Linked DNA regions of Collimonas fungivorans Ter331. The protein of the gene in region 1 interacts with the protein of each later gene in a pairwise test. Links are inferred from orthologs where the notes say so. Each region holds a gene or a part of one and is shown on either strand. Other genes may lie near its edges.

Evidence for each region.
Region 2: the proteins of pheT (region 1) and secD interact in binary tests that used the Escherichia coli proteins (3 or more experiments, as listed by UniProt). The link is inferred for Collimonas fungivorans Ter331 from one-to-one orthologs.

Annotation. Positions count from the first base shown.
Region 1 is NC_015856.1:1,781,575-1,788,174, forward strand. The notes cover bases 1,219-4,324. They hold pheT (phenylalanine--tRNA ligase subunit beta), read left to right. Parts: upstream 1,219-1,611; coding sequence 1,612-4,038; downstream 4,039-4,324. Other genes in these bases: CFU_RS07810 (integration host factor subunit alpha), read left to right, coding at 4,153-4,324. In the rest of the region: rplT (50S ribosomal protein L20), read left to right, coding at 1-335; more of CFU_RS07810, read left to right, coding at 4,325-4,596; CFU_RS07815 (MerR family transcriptional regulator), read left to right, coding at 4,593-4,997; upp (uracil phosphoribosyltransferase), read left to right, coding at 5,067-5,717; CFU_RS07825 (type 1 glutamine amidotransferase domain-containing protein), read right to left, coding at 5,793-6,470.
Region 2 is NC_015856.1:897,454-903,930, reverse strand. Bases 1,268-4,250 are described here. They hold secD (protein translocase subunit SecD), read right to left. Parts: upstream 3,701-4,250; coding sequence 1,835-3,700; downstream 1,268-1,834. Other genes in these bases: yajC (preprotein translocase subunit YajC), read right to left, coding at 3,890-4,243; secF (protein translocase subunit SecF), read right to left, coding at 1,268-1,738. Also shown: purB (adenylosuccinate lyase), read left to right, coding at 1-727; more of secF, read right to left, coding at 794-1,267; tRNA guanosine(34) transglycosylase Tgt, read right to left, coding at 4,455-5,582; CFU_RS03945 (STAS-like domain-containing protein), read right to left, coding at 5,701-6,477. UniProt on the Escherichia coli protein: Part of the Sec protein translocase complex. Interacts with the SecYEG preprotein conducting channel. SecDF uses the proton motive force (PMF) to complete protein translocation after the ATP-dependent function of SecA.

The DNA.
Region 1 (6,600 bases):
CAGCTCGTGCCCGTCATAAAAAAATCTTGGTGCAAGCCAAGGGTTACCGCGGTCGCCGCAGTAAAGTCTATCGTGTAGCCAAGCAAGCGGTTATGCGCGCTGGTCAATACGCATACCGTGACCGTCGCAACAAGAAGCGCGTATTCCGTGCATTGTGGATCGCCCGTATCAACGCCGCTTCGCGTGAGCATGGCGTTACGTACAGCGTATTCATGAACGGTCTGAAGCGTGCTTCGATCGAACTGGACCGTAAGGTTCTGGCTGATATGGCAGTGATGGACAAGCCAGCGTTTGCTGCGATTGTCAATCAAGTCAAGGCCAACATCGCTGCGTAACTCATTTACGTATTGCGTAGTTTTGCCATCGCCGCGTAGTTCCGCGGCTTGGCAATCCCGAGCGGGGCAGAGGTCAACACCTTGTGCCCCGTTTGTGTTTTTAACCGCTGGTTTTTATTTTATCAGCGTATTTCGGCTTCATTGGAGCAGGAAAACTGCATGAACTCCCTAGAACAATTAGTAACGCAAGCTCAGGCTGATTTCAGCGCCGCCGCGGATGCCGCCGCGCTGGAAAATGCCAAGGCCAAGTATCTTGGCAAGACCGGCCAGATCACCGAGCAGATGAAGGGGCTGGGCAAGCTGGCGCCGGATGAGCGCAAGGTCCAGGGCGCAGTCATCAACAAACGCCAAAGAGCAGATCGAAGCCGCGCTGAATGCGCGCCGTGACGCCTTGGCCAACGCACAGATGCAAGAGCGCCTGAACGCGGAAGCAATCGATGTCACCTTGCCGGGCCGCGGCCGCGGCGTCGGCGGCATCCACCCGGTGATGCGCTCGTGGCAGCGCATCGAAGAAATTTTCCGTTCCATCGGTTTCGACGTGGCCGACGGCCCCGAGATCGAAACCGACTGGACCAACTTTACCGCATTGAACAGCCCGGAAAACCATCCGGCGCGTTCGATGCAGGACACCTTCTACATCGACGGCAAGGACACTGAAGGCAAGCAGCTGCTGCTGCGCACCCATACCAGCCCGATGCAGGTGCGTTATGCGCGCATGAACAAGCCGCCGATCAAGGTCATCGCGCCGGGCCGTACTTACCGCGTCGACAGTGACGCCACCCATTCGCCGATGTTCCACCAGGTCGAAGGCTTGTGGATCGCCGAAGACATCAGCTTCGCCGACCTCAAGGGCGTCTACCTGTAATTTCGTCAAGGCTTTCTTCGAAACCGACGACCTGCAAGTGCGCTTCCGCCCATCCTATTTCCCGTTCACCGAGCCTTCGGCCGAGATCGACATCGCCTTCGGCAGCGGTCCGCTGAAGGGACGCTGGCTGGAAGTCTCGGGCGCCGGCCAGGTGCATCCTAACGTGGTGCGCAACATGGGGCTGGATCCGGAACAGTTCATCGGTTTTGCCTTCGGTTCCGGCATCGAACGCCTGACCATGCTGCGTTATGGCATCAACGATCTGCGCCTGTTCTACGAAGGCGACCTGCGTTTCCTGAAACAATTTAACTAAAAGCTCCTCGCCGAAGACGCTGCGACAGGCTTGCCCTTGTGCCTCGCCGATCCAGCGTTCCTTGCTTCTGTGACTAAAGGTTTTTGAAGGTTTTACCTATGCAATTCTCTGAAAGCTGGCTGCGTTCCATGGTCGATCCGAAGATGACTTCGGACGAATTGTCCCATCTGCTGACCATGTCGGGTCTTGAAGTGGAAGAGGTCGAGCCGGTTGCGCCGCCCTTTACCAATATCGTGGTCGGCCTGGTGGTCGAGACCGCCAAGCATCCGAACGCCGATCGCCTGAATGTCTGCCAGGTCGATGTCGGCGCCGGCACCATGCTCAATATCGTGTGCGGCGCGCCGAACGTGCGTCCTGGCCTGAAAGTGCCATGCGCGATGGTCGGCGCGATCCTGCCGCCGGGCGCGGACGGCAAGCCGTTCGAAATCAAGCTGGGCCAGCTGCGCGGCGTCGAATCGCAGGGCATGCTGTGCTCGGCGCGCGAACTGAAACTGTCGGAAGACCATGGCGGCTTGCTGGAGTTGCCGGAAGATGCGCCGGTCGGCAAGAATTTCCGCGATTATTTCGAACTGAACGATCTCAAGTTCACCATCAAGCTGACGCCGAACAAGGCGGACTGCCTGTCGGTGCTGGGCGTGGCGCGCGAAGTGTCGGCCCTGACCGGCACGCCGCTGAAGCAGCCGGTGTTCAAGACTGTCAGCGCCAATATCGCTGAAACCTTGCCGGTCAAGATTTCGGCGCCGGACCTGTGCGGCCGTTTCTCCGGCCGCGTGATCCGCGGCCTGAACGCCAAGGCGACGACGCCGCGCTGGATGAAACAGCGCCTGGAGCGCAGCGGCCAGCGTCCGATCTCGGCCCTGGTCGACATCTCCAACTATGTCATGCTGGAGCTGGGACGTCCTACCCACGTGTTCGACCTCGACAAGATCCACGGCGGCCTCGATGTCCGCTGGGGCAAGGCAGGCGAATCGCTCAAGCTGTTGAACGGCAATACCGTCAGTGTCGATGACTGGATCGGCGTGATCGCCGATGACCGCCAGATCGAATCGCTGGCCGGCATCATGGGCGGCGACGCCACCGCGGTATCGCTGGAAACGCAAAATATCTACCTGGAGGCCGCATTCTGGTGGCCGCAGGCGATACAGGGCCGCGCCCGCCGTTTCAATTTTTCGACTGACGCCGGCCATCGCTTCGAGCGCGGCGTCGATTTCGCCACCACGGTCGAGCACATCGAACGCATCACCGCCTTGCTGGTCGAGATCTGCGGCACGCCTGAAACCCAGGTCGGCCCGGTCGACGACCAAAGCGTCAACCTGCCGAAGCGCGATCCGGTCAAGGTGCGCACCGCGCGTGCGATCAAGGTCATCGGCGTACCATTGTCGGACAGCCAGATCGCCGATATCTTCACGCGCCTGGGACTGGGCTTCACCCAGGACAACGGCGTGTTTTCGGTGACGCCGCCGTCGTATCGTTTCGATATCGAGATCGAAGAAGACCTGGTCGAGGAAATCGCCCGCGTCTACGGTTTTGAAAATATCCCGGCCTTGCCGCCGGTGGCGCCGAACGCCATGTACATCGCGCCGGAAAACCAGCGCTCGCTGTTCTCGATCCGGCACCGGCTGGCCGACCTGGATTACCAGGAAGTGATCAATTTCAGCTTCGTCGAAGAAGCCTGGGAAGCCGACTTCGCCGGCAACCTGCAACCGATCAAGCTGCTCAATCCGATTGCCAGCCAGATGAGCGCGATGCGTTCGTCGCTGGTCGCCAGCCTGGTGGCCAACGTCAAATACAACCTGAACCGCAAGCTGAACCGGGTCCGCATTTTTGAAACAGGCGCCGTGTATACACGCAACCAGGAAGTCCAGAACGGGCCGCTGGCGGTCGCCGGTTTTGAACAGCCGAAGCGGGTCGCAGGCCTGGCCTATGGTCCGCACGCCGACGAGCAATGGGGACAGGCCAGCCGCACCGTCGATTTCTTCGACGTCAAGGCCGACCTGGAAGCCTTGTTTGCGCCGGCGGCTTTGCGTTTCACCAAACTGGAGCATCCTGCTTTGCATCCGGGCCGTTCGGCGCAGGTGCTGCTGGGCGACGTTGCGGTAGGTTTTATCGGCGAATTGCACCCGCGCCTGCAGCAGAAATACGAGTTGCCGCTGGCCCCGGTTGTGTTCGAAGTCGACGCCTTGGCGTTGCAGCAACGGCAAGTACCTGCGTATGTCGAGATTTCGAAATTCCCGGCCGTGGTGCGCGATCTCGCAGTGGTGGTCAAACAAGCCGTTTATGCACAGGATTTACTGGATGTTTTTGCTGCTGAGCAGCAAGGCAATCCAGCCTGCCGGATTCTGCAAGCCATTGTTTTATTTGATGAATATCATGGCAAAGGACTGGAAAATGACGAAAAAAGTCTTGCTTTCCGTTTTACCTTGCAAGATACTGAAAACACCCTTCAAGATGACACTGTAGAAGCCGCCATGTCGGCTTTGATCGCTGCTGTCAGCAAGGTGCCAACAGCAAGATTGCGCGCCTGATCTGTAATTGAATGGCTTGATTAAACCTGCAGCAAATGCCGGCGCGCTCGAGACACAGCGGCACGAAAAAAAACGGCAGCGGCAATCCCAAAAAGACAGGGGCGTAACAACAGAATGAACAATATGCAGACAGTAGAATTCGAATCCGTTCTGGACGCCGATCTGAATCGGGCGATGCGTGAAGCGCAAGCCCGTTCGCAGGCAGAAAAGAATTTGCCGACATTGACCAAGGCGGAACTGGCTGAACTTTTGTTTGAACAGGTTGGCCTCAACAAGCGTGAGGCCAAGGACATGGTGGAAACGTTTTTCGATGAAATCCGCGATGCGCTGGAACGCGGCGAATCCGTGAAATTGTCGGGTTTCGGCAATTTCCAGCTGCGCGACAAACCGCAGCGCCCGGGCCGCAATCCGAAGACCGGGGAAGAAATTCCCATCACTGCGCGCCGCGTGGTCACTTTCCACGCCAGTCAGAAACTCAAGGGCATGGTTGAAGCCGCAAGCCTGCAGCCGATCCAGCCTATCCAACAGTTTGCCGCTGCCCTCCCAGCTAATTCATGAACGATCGCATTAGTAAATCCGAGCTTGTCGTGCTGCCGCCGATCCCGGCCAAGCGTTATTTCACCATAGGCGAAGTCAGCGACCTGTGCGGCGTCAAGCCGCATGTGCTGCGTTACTGGGAACAGGAATTCACCCAGCTCAAGCCGGTCAAGCGGCGCGGCAACCGCCGTTATTACCAGCACCACGAGGTGCTGCTGATTCGCCGCATCCGCGAATTATTGTATGAACACGGCTTCACCATCAGCGGCGCCCGCAACAAGCTCGATGGCCGCCTGGGCGGCGCAGCCGAAGCCGAGCTGGCCGAGGCCCGGCAAAACGAAGTCGATCTGGTCGAAGTGCGGCACGAGCTGGAACAGATACTCGATTTGCTGATACCGAAGGTCGAGCAAGCCACTCAGTGAATATTGAGTGAATATTGAATAAACTAGGGAGAGCAATCTCCCTTTTTTGTATTTGGAATAATTACACTTATGCTCAGCGATCCGCGTTTTCCCAATCTTTTCATCCTCAACCACCCGCTGATCCAGCACAAGCTGACCCACATGCGGAGCAAGGAAACATCGACCCGCACATTCCGCCAGCTGCTGCGTGAAATCACGCTGCTGATGGGCTACGAAATCACGCGTGACCTGCCGCTGACGACACAGCAGATCGAAACGCCGATGCAGAGCATGCAGGCGCCGGTGATTGCCGGCCGCAAACTGGCGGTGGTGCCGGTGCTGCGGGCAGGGATAGGCATGAGCGACGGTTTGCTGGACCTGGTGCCGTCGGCGCGGGTCGGGCATATCGGGGTGTATCGCGACCCTGACACGCACCAGCCGGTTGAGTACCTGGTGCGCTTGCCAGACCTGGCGGAGCGGATCTTCATCGTATGCGACCCGATGGTGGCAACCGGCAATTCGGCAGTGCACGCCGTCGACGTGCTGAAAAAGCGCGGCGTCGGCGACGAGCAAATCATTTTCCTGGCGCTGGTGGCGGCGCCGGAAGGCGTGCAAGTATTCCAGGATGCCCATCCCGGCGTCAAGCTGTACGTGGCAAGCCTGGATTCGCACCTGGACGAACATGCCTATATCGTGCCCGGACTGGGCGACGCCGGCGACCGCATCTTCGGCACCAAATAATCCACCGCGGCAGTTAAATAGGGTCAGAGTCGAATTATTTTAATTCGACTCTGACCCTATTTAATGGGAGCTATATCAGCCCAGCAGTTTCAGCACCTGCTGCGCCACCGCAACCGAAGAAGCCGGATTTTGTCCGGTAATCAAATTGCCGTCGGCAACGGCATAGCTCTGCCAATCGGCCAGCTTGCTGTAATTTCCTCCCAGACGGTTCAATTCAGCCTCCACCAGGAACGGCACGATATCGGTCAACTGCACGGCCGCTTCTTCGCTGTCTGAAAAGCCGGTGACTTTCTTGCCTTTCACCAGCGGGCTGCCGTCTGCCGCGCGTACATGGCGCAGCACGCCGGGTGCGTGGCATACCGTCGATACCGGCTTGCCGGCGGCATACATGGTTTCGATCAGTGCGATCGAATCCTTGTCTTCCGCCAGATCCCACAAGGGGCCATGGCCGCCCGGGTAGAACACGGCGTCGTACGATGCCGCCTGCACGGTCGACAGCTTGCTGGTCGATGCCAGTGCAGCCTGCGCTGCGCCATCTTTGCGAAAACGTTCGGTGGCTTCGGTTTGGGCATCGGCTTCGTCGCTCTTCGGGTCGAGCGGCGGCTGGCCGCCCTTTGGCGAGGCCAGGGTGATGTCGGCGCCGGCGTCGAGGAAGGCGTAGTAGGGAGCTGCAAATTCTTCCAGCCAGAAACCGGTTTTCTTGCCGGTATTGCCGAGCTGGTCGTGGGAAGTAAGCACCATTAATATTTTCATCTGGATTCCTTTTGAGTGTCTGATAGGTTATTCGTCGCCAACGCGTATCACCAGCTTGCCGAAGTTCTTGCCTTCCAGCAGGCCGATAAAGGCTTGCGGCGCATTCTCCAGGCCGTCGACGATGTCTTCC
Region 2 (6,477 bases), 880 kb from region 1 along the record:
TGCCCACCTGTCGGCCTACCCCGACTTCGACTGGGAAAATTTCTCGAAGAACGTGATCGAACAACGGCTGGGCCTGGTGTTCAATCCCTATACCATCCAGATCGAACCGCACGACTATATGGCGGAACTGTTCGACGCCATCAGCCGCAGCAACACCATCCTGCTCGACCTGAACCGCGATATCTGGGGTTACATCTCGCTCGGCTTTTTCAAGCAGCGCACCAAGGCCGGCGAAATCGGTTCCTCTACCATGCCGCACAAGGTCAACCCTATCGATTTCGAGAATTCCGAAGGCAACCTCGGCATGGCCAACGCCGTGCTCAAGCACATGTCGGAAAAGCTGCCGCTGTCGCGCTGGCAGCGCGACCTGACCGATTCCACCGTGCTGCGCAATATCGGCGTCGGCCTCGGTTATGCGATCCTGGCTTACGACAGCTGCCTGCGCGGCCTGAACAAGCTGGAAGTCAATCCCGGCCGCCTGGCGGAAGACCTGGACGCTACCTGGGAAGTGCTGGCCGAGCCGGTGCAGACCGTAATGCGCCGCTACGGCATCGAGAATCCGTACGAACAGCTGAAAGAGCTGACGCGCGGCAAAGGCATCTCCAAGGATGCATTGCGCGAGTTCATCCTCAAGCTGGAAATCCCGCAGGACGCCAAAGACCACCTGCTGGCCATGACGCCGTCCAACTATATCGGGCATGCCGCATCGCTGGCCAAGAAAATCTGAAGCCCGGCTTTTCGCCAGACCAAAAAAAACCAGCCCGAAGGCTGGTTTTTTTATAACCGCAACGCCTTACACCACAGCGCCGTCAGTCTCGTCTTTTTCCTTGACCGGCTTGATCATGTCTTCACGCTTGACGCCCAGCCACATTGCTACTGCCGCCGCCACGAACACCGAAGAGTAGATACCGAACAGGATACCAATGGTCAGCGCCAACGCGAAGTAATGCAGCGCCGGACCGCCGAACACGAACATCGACAGCACCATGATTTCAGTACTGCCGTGGGTGATGATGGTACGGGAAATCGTGCTAGTGATCGCATGGTTCATGACATCGGAAACCGCCAGCTTGCCGAAGCGGCGGTCGCGGAAAGTTTCACGCACGCGATCGAACACCACCACCGATTCATTCACCGAATAGCCCAGCACCGCCAGGATCGCCGCCAGTACGGTCAGCGAGAATTCCCACTGGAAGAAGGCGAAGAAGCCGAGGATGATCACCACGTCATGCAAGTTGGCGATAATCGCCGCCACCGCGTACTTCCATTCGAAGCGGATGGCCAGGTAGATGACGATGCCGATCACCACGAACAGCAGCGCCATCAGGCCGTCGTGCGCCAGTTCGTCGCCCACCTGCGGTCCGACAAACTCGGTGCGCTTGAGCTGCACGTCGGGGTCCTGCTGCTGCAAGGCTTTCAGTACGGTTGCGCTTTGGGCGTTGGAATTTTCACCTTTTTTTGCCGGCAGGCGAATCATCACATCCTGGGCGGTGCCGAAATTGGTGACCTGGTTATCGGTATAACCGATGCCTTCGACCGTCTTGCGTATGCCCTCGATATTGGCCGGTTTGCTGTAGGCGACTTCGATTACCGTGCCGCCGGTAAACTCGATCGACAGATGCAGGCCTTTCGAGAACAGGAAGAATACGGCCAATACAAACGTCAGCGCCGAGATTGCATTGAATATCAACGCATGGCGCATGAACGGAATATCTTTCTTGATACGGAAAAGTTCCATCACATTCCTTTTGGTTCACACCACTGGTTCTTGCTTGTGCGGCCACGTGGTCGCGGCCGCAACGTTATTCGATATCAGCTAGGGCTTGGTTGCGGCTCAGGCGTTCGGTTTCCAGATCTGGCCGATCGACAGGCTGGTCAGTTTCTTCTTGCGGCCGTACCAGAGGTTGGCGAAACCGCGCGAAACGAACACTGCCGAGAAGATCGAAGTCAGGATGCCCAGGCAATGCACCACCGCAAAACCGCGGATGGCGCCGGAACCGAAAATCAGCAATGCCAGGCCGGCGATCAGCGTCGTCACGTTGGAGTCCAGGATCGTGGCCCAGGCGCGGTCGAAACCGATCGAGATCGCTGCCTGCGGCGAATTGCCGTTGCGCAGTTCTTCGCGGATACGTTCATTCACCAGCACGTTGGCGTCGATCGCGATACCAAGGGTCAGCGCAATCGCGGCGATACCCGGCAAGGTCAGCGTCGCCTGCAAGGTCGACAGCACCGCGATCAGCAGCAGCAGGTTGACCGACAGCGCCAGCACGCTGAACAGGCCGAACAGCATGTAGTAGATGATCATGAACACGGCGATGACGGCGAAACCGTACATGGTCGAGTCAAAACCCTTCTTGATATTCTCGGCGCCCAGTTGCGGGCCGATGGTGCGTTCTTCGATGATGGTCATCGGCGCCGCCAGCGAACCGGCGCGCAGCAGCAGCGCCAGGTCGGCCGCCGCTTCAGGCGAACCCATGCCGGTGATCTGGAAGCGCGAACCCAGTTCGCTCTGGATCGTCGCCACGGTCAGGACTTCGCCCTTGCCTTTTTCAAACAGCACGATCGCCATCGCCTTGCCGACCTTGCCGCGGGTAGCATCGCGCATCTTGCGGCCGCCGTCGCCGTTGAGGTCGATGCTGACCGCAGGCTGCTGGTTCTGGTCGAAACTGACGGCAGCGCTGGAGATATAGTCGCCGGTCAGCACAGGGTCCTTGTACAGCACTACCGGCGCATTCTTGCCGACCTTGAACAGTTCGGAACCGAAAGGCACCGCGGCGGTGGCTTCCGTGCCGCGGGTTACCGATTCATCCACCATCCGCACTTCCAGCGTCGCGGTACGGCCGATGATGTCCTTTGCGCGCGAGACATCTTGCACGCCGGGCATCTGCACCACGATACGGTCAGCGCCCTGGCGCTGAATGATCGGTTCGCTGACGCCCAGTTCATTGACCCGTTTCGACAAGGTCGTGATGTTTTGCGTGACGCCGTTGTCGACGATCTGCTTCAGTGCTTCAGGCTTCAGCGATGCGCTCAGCATCGGGTCGGCGCCGGCCACCGGCAGTACTGCCTGGATCGACATCTCGGACAGTTGCGGCGCCAATATGTTGAGCGCCTTGTTCAGCGTATCCTGGTCGCGGAAACTGATTTCTATCGTATCGCCATTGCGGTTGATGCCGCTGTAACGGATATCCTTGTCGCGCAGTTCGGTGCGGGCGCTGGCTTGCAAACCCTGCAGGCGCTTGTTGATTACCGCCTTGGTGTCGACTTGCATCAGGAAGTGCACGCCGCCGCGCAAGTCGAGCCCCAGGTACATCGGGAATGCGTGGATGGCTTGCAGCCAGTGCGGCGTATTCGGCACCAGGTTGAAGGCCACCACATAGACCGGATCGGTCGGATCGGTATTCAGTGTCTGTTCCAGCAAAGCCTTGGCCTTGAACTGGGTGTCGGTATCGTGGAAACGGGCGCGCACCGTGCCTTGGGCGCCGGCGTTCTCGAACGTGACGCTGTCGGTCAGCAAATTGCCTTGCTGTAGCACTTGCGACACCCGGTCAGCCAGCGAGCTGTCGATCTTCAAGGTCGATTTGCCGCTGCTCACCTGTACCGCGGGCGATTCGCCAAACAGATTCGGTATGGTGTACAGCACGCCGAACAGCAGCGCGATGACGATCAGGATATATTTCCAGAGAGGATAGCGATTCATATTGATTCAGCGTTCTGTGTGAGTCTCAGAGGGAGTCTCTTGCCTGGTTATGCAGCCGAGATGCCTGCGTGCAATGTCTTGCCGTGCTGCGCTTGTGGCATTGCGCCGCCAGGCTGTTTTTATTCCGGACTTTACATTTGAAGAGAGCACCCATCCGGATGCTCTCGTTCCATCAGTCTGGCGCCTGGATTACAGTGCCGTCTTGATTGTGCCCTTCGGCAGCAATGTGGTGACCGAACCCTTTTGCACCACGACTTCAGTGCCGCTGGCGATTTCCAGGGTGATGTAGCCGTCGGTGACCTTGGTGATCTTGCCCAGCATGCCGCCGGCTGTCACGACTTCATCGCCCTTGGCCAGCGCTTCCATCATGGATTTCTGTTCTTTCTGACGCTTCATTTGCGGACGGATCATCAGGAAGTACAACACCACGAACATCAGGATGATAGGCAGAAAGCTGGTCAGGTTGCCGCTCAGGCCAAATGGGCCGGCAGCGGCAGTAGCCGCAGGTGCAGTTTGCGCGTATGCGCTGGAAATAATTGACACGAGTTGCTCCAGGTAATAGTTTGAAAATAGCCCAGCATTCTAGCATTGGGTAACGGCATACAACCGTCCAGCCGCGCCCCGGCGCTATTTATTGCCGGGAAATCGGCCCGATCCGCCGCCTTTATGGTGTCAGCAGGCAGATCGGACCAGTGAGCATAGACCGGTTTATCGGCAAACAGTTGCAAAATGCATACTTTTACCAAGGTAAATACTAGACCCCGCGCGCCCGGTCCAGGTGGAACTGGGTCACGAATACGCTGAACTGCCCGACATCCAGCGCTGCCCGGATATTTTTCATCAGGTCCAGGTAGTAATGCAGATTGTGTATCGTATTCAGGCGCGCGCCAAGGATTTCGCCGGTGCGATGCAAATGATGCAAGTAGGCGCGCGAGAAGTTACGGCAAGCGTAGCAGCCGCAGGTCTCGTCCAATGGCTTTTCGTCATCCTTGTAGCGGGCGTTCTTGATCTTCAGGTCGCCGAAGCGGGTAAACAGCCAGCCGTTGCGGGCGTTACGGGTCGGCATCACGCAATCGAACATGTCGACGCCATTTTCAACGCCGGCCACCAGGTCCTCAGGCGTACCGACCCCCATCAGGTAATGCGGCTTGTCGGCCGGCAGGCGCGGGCCGATATGCTCCAGCACACGCATCATTTCTTCCTTGGGCTCGCCCACCGACAGGCCGCCGATGGCGATGCCGTGGAAGCCGATGTCTTCGAGGCCGGCGAGCGATTCGTCGCGCAGGTTTTCGAACATGCCGCCCTGGACGATGCCGAACAGCGCATTCGGGTTTTCCAGCTGGTCGAATTCGTTCTTGGAGCGCTTGGCCCAACGCAGCGACATCCGCATCGACTGCGCCGCTTCCTCGCTGGTGGCGGGCCGGCCGTCGATTTCATACGGCGTGCATTCGTCGAACTGCATCACGATGTCGGAATTCAGCGATTTCTGGATCTGCATCGACACCTCGGGCGAGAGGAACAATTTATCGCCGTTGATCGGCGAGGAAAATTTCACGCCCTCCTCGGTAATCTTGCGCATCGCGCCCAGCGAAAACACCTGGAAGCCGCCGGAATCGGTCAGGATCGGCTTGTCCCAGGCCATGAACTTGTGCAGGCCGCGGAATTTGTCGATCACGTCGGTGCCGGGCCGCAGCCACAGGTGGAAGGTATTGCCGAGGATAATCTGGGCTTCGATCTCCACCAGCTCCAGCGGCGACATTGCCTTCACCGAACCATAGGTGCCGACCGGCATGAAGATCGGCGTTTCGACAACGCCGTGGTTGAGTTTGAGACGGCCGCGGCGGGCCTTTCCTTCGGTTTTTAATAATGTGAATTCAAGCATAATTTTCTTGTTGACGGCATCACTCTTTTGCAAATGCCAGTTTATGGAGACAAACGCGTTCGCTACACGACGGTAGCCCTGAAAATCTATTCAGCAGTTTCCCTGGCTCGCTGGAGAATCACGTAGGATTCTGAACGCGTTTAATCATCGCGGTAATTGACGCTGAAGCTTTGAACGGTATCATGCTGATCTCTGGATGAGCATTTTGAAATACTCGAAATACCTCATCGGCAAACGCCTGTCCGATCTCGTCGACGCCCGAGAAGTCCAATATCACACTCTGGAATCTCTCGAAGCGCCGTGTCAGCCGTTTGGCCTGAGAACGTGAAACCAAGGTTTCCCCTTCGTGTTGAGCAAGCCGTACCGGCACGGTCGTTTTCGCAAATGAAAATTCTTCCGGCAATGCAAAACGATCAAACACCTCTTTCGCCGTTCTCGCGCTGTCATTATCCAAGCGCATGGAAACCAGCGTACCGCTCACGTCCACGTCATGCTCGATCAACAAATCAGGTTGTTCGCTATCATGGTCAAAGTGCAATTTACCAGAACGGATTTCGTAGTGGTCCATCATCTTGGACGAAAAGAAAATACCTTCGCCAGAGTGATTGGCGGGGTCAGTAGTGAATTTCCCCTTGGCCAGTTCAAGTATCGCTTCACGCGTATCGTAAAGATCCAGCGCCTTTTGAATTTTTAAAAAGATACCCTCACCGGTATCAGAGACGAATCCTTCTGTAAATAATGCGTTCATTTTCATTCCAACCTTAACTTGCTCGGAATTGGAATGATCGACGGCATTGTTAATCATCTCCGTCATAGCGTGTTGCCATATCCCGCGCACATTGCCTGGCAACTGCCGCAACATGGGCGCGCACAGTTCACGCCAAACAACGTCTTC